2 regions of the Faecalicatena fissicatena genome follow, and region 2 is predicted to be linked to the other one. Evidence: predicted binding sites of a transcription regulator. Region 2 holds the regulator's gene; the other holds the start of a gene.
The links. The regulator HrcA, encoded in region 2, represses chaperone genes, less so after heat shock. The targets are predictions, from matches to a motif close to TGTTAGCACTCNNNNNNNNNGAGTGCTAACA.

Region 1: the regulator HrcA is predicted to act here: its motif matches at 1,775-1,805, upstream of H7U36_RS02760 (Hsp20/alpha crystallin family protein).

The regions. Positions count from the first base shown of each region.
Region 1 is NZ_JACLYY010000002.1:140,186-144,382, forward strand. Features, by position in the region: gene H7U36_RS02750 (YczE/YyaS/YitT family protein) at 1-498, shown strand, start outside; gene H7U36_RS02755 (YARHG domain-containing protein) at 634-1,650, shown strand; gene H7U36_RS02760 (Hsp20/alpha crystallin family protein) at 1,968-2,429, shown strand; partial or broken gene H7U36_RS02765 (D-proline reductase (dithiol) proprotein PrdA) at 2,599-3,018, opposite strand; gene H7U36_RS02770 (PH domain-containing protein) at 3,116-4,197, opposite strand, start outside.
Region 2 is NZ_JACLYY010000006.1:190,229-194,425, reverse strand. Features, by position in the region: gene dnaK (molecular chaperone DnaK) at 1-1,164, opposite strand, end outside; gene grpE (nucleotide exchange factor GrpE) at 1,210-1,842, opposite strand; gene hrcA (heat-inducible transcriptional repressor HrcA) at 1,917-2,960, opposite strand; gene H7U36_RS08215 (RluA family pseudouridine synthase) at 3,178-4,095, shown strand; gene H7U36_RS08210 (hypothetical protein) at 4,064-4,197, opposite strand, start outside.

The DNA of each region.
Region 1 (4,197 bases), on a different contig from region 2:
GGGACAGCCACCATCGTCATGCACTGCTTCTTTATCCTCCTGCAGATCCTGATCCTGCGGAGGAACTATCATCCCATCCAGCTCATGCAGCTCCCGGTGGCCTTTTTCTTCGGCTATCTGACGGACTTCGGCGTGTGGGCCGTGCAGGGCATCTCCTGCCATACATACTGGCAGCAGTGGATCGTCTGCCTCATCGGTATCCTGCTGGTGGCTGCCGGCGTCAGCCTGGAGGTGAAGGCCGGCGTGGTAGTGCTGGCCGGAGAAGGGGTGGTGCTGGCCATCTGCAGGGCAATCCCCTCGCTCAAATTCGGCTACATGAAGGTGGGCTTTGACGTGATTCTCGTCATCATTGCCTGTATCTTATCCATCAGCTTTACCGGCCGCCTTCAGGGCGTCCGGGAGGGAACCGTGGCCGCGGCCGTCATGGTGGGGCTCATCGCCAGACAGTTCGGCAAGGTGCTGGCCAGATGGAAGCTGGAGGATGAGCAGAGCGCGTAAAGCACTGACCGGGACGGGGACGGGCAGGCTGTGTAAAGGTTTTTATGGACGGATCTTAGCGCAAAATGTATAATCAAAGTATCTTTACCAGGAGACTGTAAATCAAGAAAAATCTATGAAAGGACGGACACTGCCATGAAATGCCCTTACTGCGGTCAAGAGACCCCCGACGCCTCCACCTTCTGCGCTGAGTGCGGCGAAAGGCTGGACGACATGCCCCTGGATCCCTCCCTCGATTTTCCGGAGGACCCGGAGGAACAAAAACCCCGGGGAAAGAAAAAAATGCCCCTGCTGATAGCGGCCGCCGCGGCGGTGCTGGTGCTCGCCATAGCCGGAGCGGTATTTTTCTTCACACGCACTCCCGGGGACAGCTCCTCCAAAGGCGGCCAGACTGCAAAGACAGAGGATGCCGCGGAAAATGACACGGAAGCTGAGGACGGGGCTGACCCGGAGACAGAGGAGAAGCCAGATCCCTCTGACGCGGATTTCAACCTGACTACCGGAGGCCAGCTCCGCCTGGAGGGGTATGTCAGGAGCGCAGCGGGGAACCAGAAGCTCCTCCGCTGGGATGACGGGCTTTCCTTTTACGGGAGAAATTCGGATGGGACGGAGATCCTTCTGGAGGATATAGACAGGGCCTCCATCGATGACTCCCTGCTCCCGGAGGGCATGCTGGATGAGCTCAGCTCCAACCAGAAGATCCGGGTTGACGGACAGATGTACATTGACAGCAATGAGCTGTACATCATGCCCTATGAGATTTCCGACAGGGACGGGAAGGATCTGATCACAGCTTACGAGAAGAGTCGGATGGGATCCGAAGACGACTCTGCCTCCTCTTCTATTTCTGCCAGCGGCGGTTACATTCTTCCACAGAGCAGCACCCGGCTTCTCACGGAAAAGGACTTAAGCGGCCTGTCCCTGAAGGAGATCAACTATGCCAAAAATGAGATTTACGCGCGCCACGGACGGATGTTCCATTCCCGTGAGCTTCAGGATTATTTCAACGGCCAGAGCTGGTACAGCGGGACTGTCTCCCCGGAGGACTTCAGCGAGTCTGTCCTGTCCGATGTGGAGAAGCAGAACGCGCAGTTCCTCTCCAGCGCGGAGTTCTCCATGGATCCGAGCGGCTACCAGCTTGATGCAAACTGAGGCAAAAGGCGCAACTCTCCTGCCAGTAGATTGCCTGCCGCGCCATATGAGGGGTAAAATGGGCACAGGAGGTGTAAACAGATGTACCTTTGCAAAAAAAACGGGTCAAAAATTTTTTTAAAAAAATTAGCACTCACCTCTTGACACTGCTAATAATAAGTGTTATAGTACAACCAGAACAAAGGAAAGGGGTTCAAAAAGGAGCAGCGCTCCGGAAGAACAGAACGTTTCCGATGTTCAGGGAACACAACACCTCGGATTTCTCCGACAGTGCTAACAACTTACAACATATGATCTTTTGAAAGGAGATATGACTTATGATGATGCCTAGTATTTTTGGAGAAAACTTATTTGATGACTGGATGGACTTCCCATTCGACGATGATTTTGACAAATACTTCTTTGGAAAGAAGAACCCGTTATATGGAAAACATGCTAAAAATATGATGAAGACCGATGTAAAGGAGACCGATGACACCTATGAGGTAGACATTGACCTGCCTGGATTTAAGAAGGACGAGATCAATGCCAAGCTGGAGAACGGATACCTTACCATCTCCGCTGCCAAGGGCCTTGACAAGGACGAGAAGGATAAGAAAGGCAAATACATCCGCAAGGAGCGTTACGCAGGTGCCATGAGCAGAAGCTTCTATGTGGGCGAGGGCGTAACTCAGGATGAGATCAAAGCCAAATATGAGGACGGTATCCTGAAGCTGACTGTTCCGAAGAAGGACGCAAAGGCTGTTGAAAAAAATGACTACATTGCCATTGAAGGATAATTTTCCGGAGGATCATTTCCCCGGAAATGGAATGGGCGGTTCCCGAAAGGGAGCCGCCTTTTTATATGCCTTATTTATCATTCCATAGCAACAAAAAACAATTCGGATATGCGGGCCTGCGGCAGATCATTTCACCCCATTTTTCTCTGCCGGCTTTCTGGCTGGATTAGATAGGAAGCTCCAGATAGATATCCTTTCCTTCCTTGATAGAGATTACAACCTTACCGCTCTTGATGGTCGTAACTGCTCCCTGCACGCTGGCAGCTGCCTCCACTGCCGGTGCTGCTGACGTCTCTTCAGCTGTCTCCTCCTGCGGCGTTTCTTCCTCGCCGTTGTCATCCTTGTATCCTTCCACATTGTCAGGTGTAAGAGGACATAAGGAGTCGCTTGTCTTGGTCAGCTTTGCGCCAAGTACCTGTTTGATCTTCAGGCAGCCGTCCAGAGACAGCAGTCCGGAGTCAACCAGCTCATCAAAAATGGCAGGATCTTCAAGGTTTGCGGCCTCAATGGTGATCCCTGCCTCCGCCCTGCAGCAAAGCACTGCTGGATCATTTTCATGCTGTTTTGCGGTTTCCGCTGTAATTGACATTTCCATTACCTCCTAATGTTTTTTCTATCTCTAAGTATAGTAATTTCGGAGCATAATTGCCAATTGATTTTGAAAATACACTTATAGATGAAGTCTATTAATCTTCAGTCCCTCCGCACATCTTCTCTCTCATCTGATCCGCCCGCCGGGCGTCAAAATAGGGGAGCCCGTGGGCCATGTTCTCTGCCCCCGCCAGAAGGTGGAGTGTCCCCTTGCATATGCCGCAGGCCCGGGCGATGAAATTCTGCTCCAGGGTCACGTACTGCACATTCGCATACCGCACCGCCACCACTCTGCGCCCAAAGCAACCTGAGACGGCCTTGACAAATCCGTCGCTCATGACAAGACCGGATGTGAGATAGCGCAGAGCCAGGACAGCCGGACCCGCCGCCGCGAGGAGGATAAGGCCTGCTGCCGCCGCCACATGGTACAGCTGCATGTACGCCGCCGGAATATAGTCCGGCATCCACAGGAGAGCCAGCGCTCCTGCCGCTGCCACACATCCCTCATACAGGAAGAGGGGACAGAGCCAGGCAGCCCAGGCGGAACGGGGCTGCCTTTGCACCTGCCGGGCCGCGATAGCAGCAAACTCCGGCAAAATGACCCGCAGCCTCTCATATACCTCCTTCTCCGAGCTGTAGAGAATGAGAAAGGAGTTTTTCTCCGCCTTGTCGTCCCCCATGCCCACATTCACGATCTCCACCATATATTTCCCCAGAAGGCGGGCGATCAGCGTCTGGCGGAGCTTCAGCGCCTGTATCATATCCACGGGAATGGTGTACTCCACCTTCTTCAGCACGCCGTATCGGATACAGATCCGGTCCCGCTGCCGCTTCACGCGGAAATCCAGATACCGCACAAAGTCCTTCACAATGTCCCACACGGCGGACAGGATGATGGCGATGGCTGCCAGAAGGCTCACCGCGGACCGAAGGAGGGAGTCCAGGGCGTTCTCCTGCCCCAGCGCCTCCGCCGCCATAACCACAGCGCCCACAAGGCCCAGGATCACGACTACGATGGACAGTACGCTCATGGAGCAGACGCCGTGGCGGATAATGTCCCCGGAGCCGGCCCGGAAGTCGTAGGTCTCCTCCTGGACTTCCCGCGGCGCAGCTGCCGCATCCTCCCCTCTCAGGAGAGACTCCACTTTGTCCTTAAAGGCCTCCGCCTTCGCCTTTT
Region 2 (4,197 bases):
GTTCCTCTCGATCAGCCTTGTAGCTACGCCGCCCATTGTCTCGATGGACAGTGACAGAGGTGTGACATCCAGAAGAAGGATATCGCCTGCGCCTGCGTCGCCTGCCAGCTTGCCGCCCTGGATGGAAGCCCCAAGTGCCACGCACTCGTCCGGGTTCAGGGATTTGCTGGGCTCCTTGCCTGTCAGCTGTTTTACCTTATCCTGTACAGCCGGGATACGTGTGGAACCGCCTACCAGCAGTACCTGGCCAAGCTCGGATGCTGTGATGCCCGCGTCAGAGAGAGCTCTCTGTACAGGCTCTGCTGTCTTCTCTACCAGGTCGTGTGTCAGCTCGTCGAATTTTGCCCTTGTCAGGTTCATATCAAAGTGCTTCGGTCCCTCTGCTGTTGCAGTGATGAACGGAAGGTTGATGTTTGTCGTTGTAGCGGAAGAAAGCTCCTTCTTAGCCTTCTCAGCAGCTTCCTTCAGTCTCTGGAGAGCCATCTTGTCTGTGGACAGATCCACGCCCTCCATCTTCTTGAACTCGGAGATCATGTAGTCTGTAACCTTCTGGTCAAAGTCGTCGCCGCCCAGCCTGTTGTTTCCGGCTGTGGAGAGAACCTCGATAACACCGTCGCCGATCTCGATGATAGACACATCGAAGGTACCGCCGCCCAGGTCGTATACCATGATCTTCTGCTCTTTCTCATTGTCAAGGCCGTATGCCAGCGCTGCCGCTGTAGGCTCGTTGATGATACGCTTTACATCAAGGCCGGCGATCTTTCCGGCATCCTTTGTGGCCTGGCGCTGTGCGTCGTTGAAGTATGCGGGAACTGTGATGACAGCCTCAGACACCTTCTCGCCAAGGTAGCCCTCTGCGTCCGCTTTCAGCTTCTGCAGGATCATGGCTGAAATCTCCTGGGGAGAATATTTCTTGCCGTCGATCTCTACCTTGTAGTCTGTTCCCATCTCTCTCTTGATGGAGGAGATCGTTCTCTCAGCGTTTGTGACTGCCTGACGCTTTGCGGGCTCGCCCACAAGACGCTCACCTGTCTTTGTAAAGGCAACTACAGAGGGTGTGGTTCTCGCGCCTTCTGTATTCGCGATAACTACCGGCTGTCCGCCTTCCATGACGGCTACACAGCTGTTTGTTGTACCTAAGTCAATACCTATGATTTTTCCCATGATGTAATTCCTCCTGTTATATTTTGATTTTTGATTGTTAGCTCTTTAGTTGGCCACCTTCACCATGCTGTGCCTCACGACACTGTCACGGTACATGTAGCCCTTCTGGAATTCCTCGGCTACTATATTTTCGCCTAAGCTCTCATCCTCCACATGCATCACTGCGTTGTGGAAGGCGGGATCGAACTCCTTGCCCACCGCCTCGATCGGCGTCACGCCGATCTCCTTCAGTGTGGTCATCATCTGTTTGTACACCTTATCCATGCCCTGCATGAAGGGGTGCTCCCTCTCCTCCTCTTTGACCGCGTCCAGGCCTCTCTCGAAGCTGTCCACGATGGGGAGGATCTTTTCTATGATATCTTTCGCACCAACCTCGTACATCTGGGATTTCTCCCTCTCCGTGCGCTTGCGGAAGTTATCAAACTCAGCCATCTGTCTTGTGAGCTTATCTGTAAGCTCCTCGATCTTCTCGTCTTTTTTGTCTTTCTTCTTTCTGCCAAAGAGCTTCTTCCCCTCGGTCTTTCCTTCCTCGGGGGAGGCCTCCTCTTCAGGCTCCTCCTGGCCCTCTGCCCCGGCTTTATCTTCCTTGTCTCCGTCCTCAACGGGGATCTCGCCGTCGCCCGGCTCCTCCTTGGCAGAGGCGGTCTTCTTAGCCTCCTCTACAGCCTCTTTAACCATCTCTTCCTGGCTTTTTTCCTGTTTTACTTCTTCCTGATTATTTTTATTTTCTTCCAAGGGTCCATCCACCTTTCTTATTCTTTATTATGGAAAATCGCATCCAGCTCGCCCTGCAGGTGCTTCAGCGATTTCAGTACATGCTCGTAATCCATCCGCTTCGGTCCGATAATTCCTATCGTTCCCTTCATGCCGTCCCCCAATTCATAGGTTGCGGTGACGACACTGCAGTCCTTCATGGTCTGCACCGGCGTCTCGTCTCCGATATACACCTGGATGCCTGTGTTGTCCTCCTGGGAAAGGGTCTGCGTGACCAGCTCCGTGAGCTGCTGCTTCTCCTCAAAGGCACTGATGATCTCCTGTGCGCTCTTCTTGTCACTGAGCTCCGGATATTTGAAAATATTCGTGGCTCCGCTTGTGTAGATCTGCATATCCTCGTCTACCTGGATAGCGTCCGCCACCGCGTCGAGCACATCGCTGATCACCGCGCTGTGGATGCCCGCCTGCTCCTTCAGCCTTGCTATCAGTCCCAGGTTGATCTCCTCAATGGACATACCGTTCAGCGTTGTGTTGAGCAGCATGTTCAGCTTCAGGAGATTTTCATTGCCAAGCGGCTCATCTACATTGATGATCTTGTTCTTTATGACGTTTCCTCCAAGCACGATCACCGCGATGATCTGCTCATCATCCACCTGGGAGAGCTGAATGAACTTCAGCTTGTTGGCGCTGTTCATGGGAGTAGAAACCATGGTCGCGTAGTTGGTGTTTGCCGCCAGCACTCTTGCGGCCTGCTTCAGGAGCTGATCCATCTTGTCTGCCTTATCCAGCATCTGCTCCTGCATCTCATTTAGCTCCTGTTCCTTCTCCTCCATCAGCATATCCACATATAAGCGGTATCCCTTGTCGGAAGGGATCCTTCCCGCTGATGTATGGGGCTGCAGGATATATCCCAGCTCTTCCAGATCCGCCATCTCATTGCGGATCGTCGCAGAACTCAAATTCAGGTCCGTGTATTTGGAAATGGTCCTGGAGCCCACGGGCTCACCTGTTTCCAGATAGTTCTGGATGATCGCATGAAGGATTTTCAGTTTTCTTTCACCCAGTCCATCTTTGGCCTGCATCCTTACTGCCTCCTTTTTGTATTGTTAGCACTCATTTGGTACGAGTGCTAATCTCTACGGTTACTAATGTATCACTATGGTTTTTATTTGTCAACAGGATTTATAAATTTTTTACAGTTTATGCGAAATTTGTGAAAATTTGATTTTTCTCTGCTATAATGGCCGTAAAGCAAAGCGGGGCATCCCCCCTCTTCACAGCGGAAAGGCCGGATAAGACATGGACAGGATCATTGATTATATAATAGGAAAAGAGGCGGATGGGCTCCGCGTGGAACAGTTTCTAAGGAGGAAGGGCTACTCCCGTCAGAACCTCTCCGCCATAAAAAGGATGCCCGAGAGCATCCTTGTGAACGGCGCGCCGCGCTATATGAACCAGCCCCTCCGGGAGGGGGATCTGCTGAGAGTGGGCATTCGCGAGACAGGCGTCTCCGAAAAGATCCCTCCCGTCCCTCTGCCGCTGGACATCGTGTACGAGGACGGGGACATCATCGTCGTCAACAAGCCCGCCGGCATGCCCATCCACCCCTCTGTCAACAACTACACCAACACCATGGCGAACGCCCTGGCCTGGTACTACAAAGAGCAGGGAAAGCCCTTCATCTTCCGCTGCTCCAACCGGCTGGACCGGGATACATCCGGCCTCACGGTGGTGGCCAAGCATCTGGTGAGCGCCGGGATCCTCTCCGCCATGACGGCGGACAAGACGCTGGGCCGGGAGTACCTGGCCATCGTCTCCGGCCATGTGACGCCCCCCGCCGGCACGGTCCGCGCCCCTCTGGCCCGCAGCGGCACATCCATCGTGGAGCGGAAGGTGGATTTTGAACACGGGGAGGAGGCTGTCACCCACTACGAGACCATAGGCCTCTGCGGCCCCCACAGCCTGGTACGCCTGAAGCTGGAGACGGGCCGCACCCACCAGATCCGGGTCCACATGCAGTACCTGGGCTATCCCCTCATCGGCGACTACCTCTACAACCCGGATATGAAGTACATCAGCCGACAGGCGCTCCACTCCCACCGTCTGTCCTTTCCCCACCCCATGACCGGGGAACCCATGGAATTTACAGCGCCCCTTCCGGAGGATATGAAAAGGGTCCTCCGGGTCACATCGTCCTCTCCAGCTTCACAAGGGTGATGATGAAAGCTGCCTGGCCGACGAAATAGGCCCCTGTCAGGACAAGGCCGGGGAGCGCAGCCACGCAGCCCGTAAAGAGGAGGGCCGCGATGCACAGGGCCA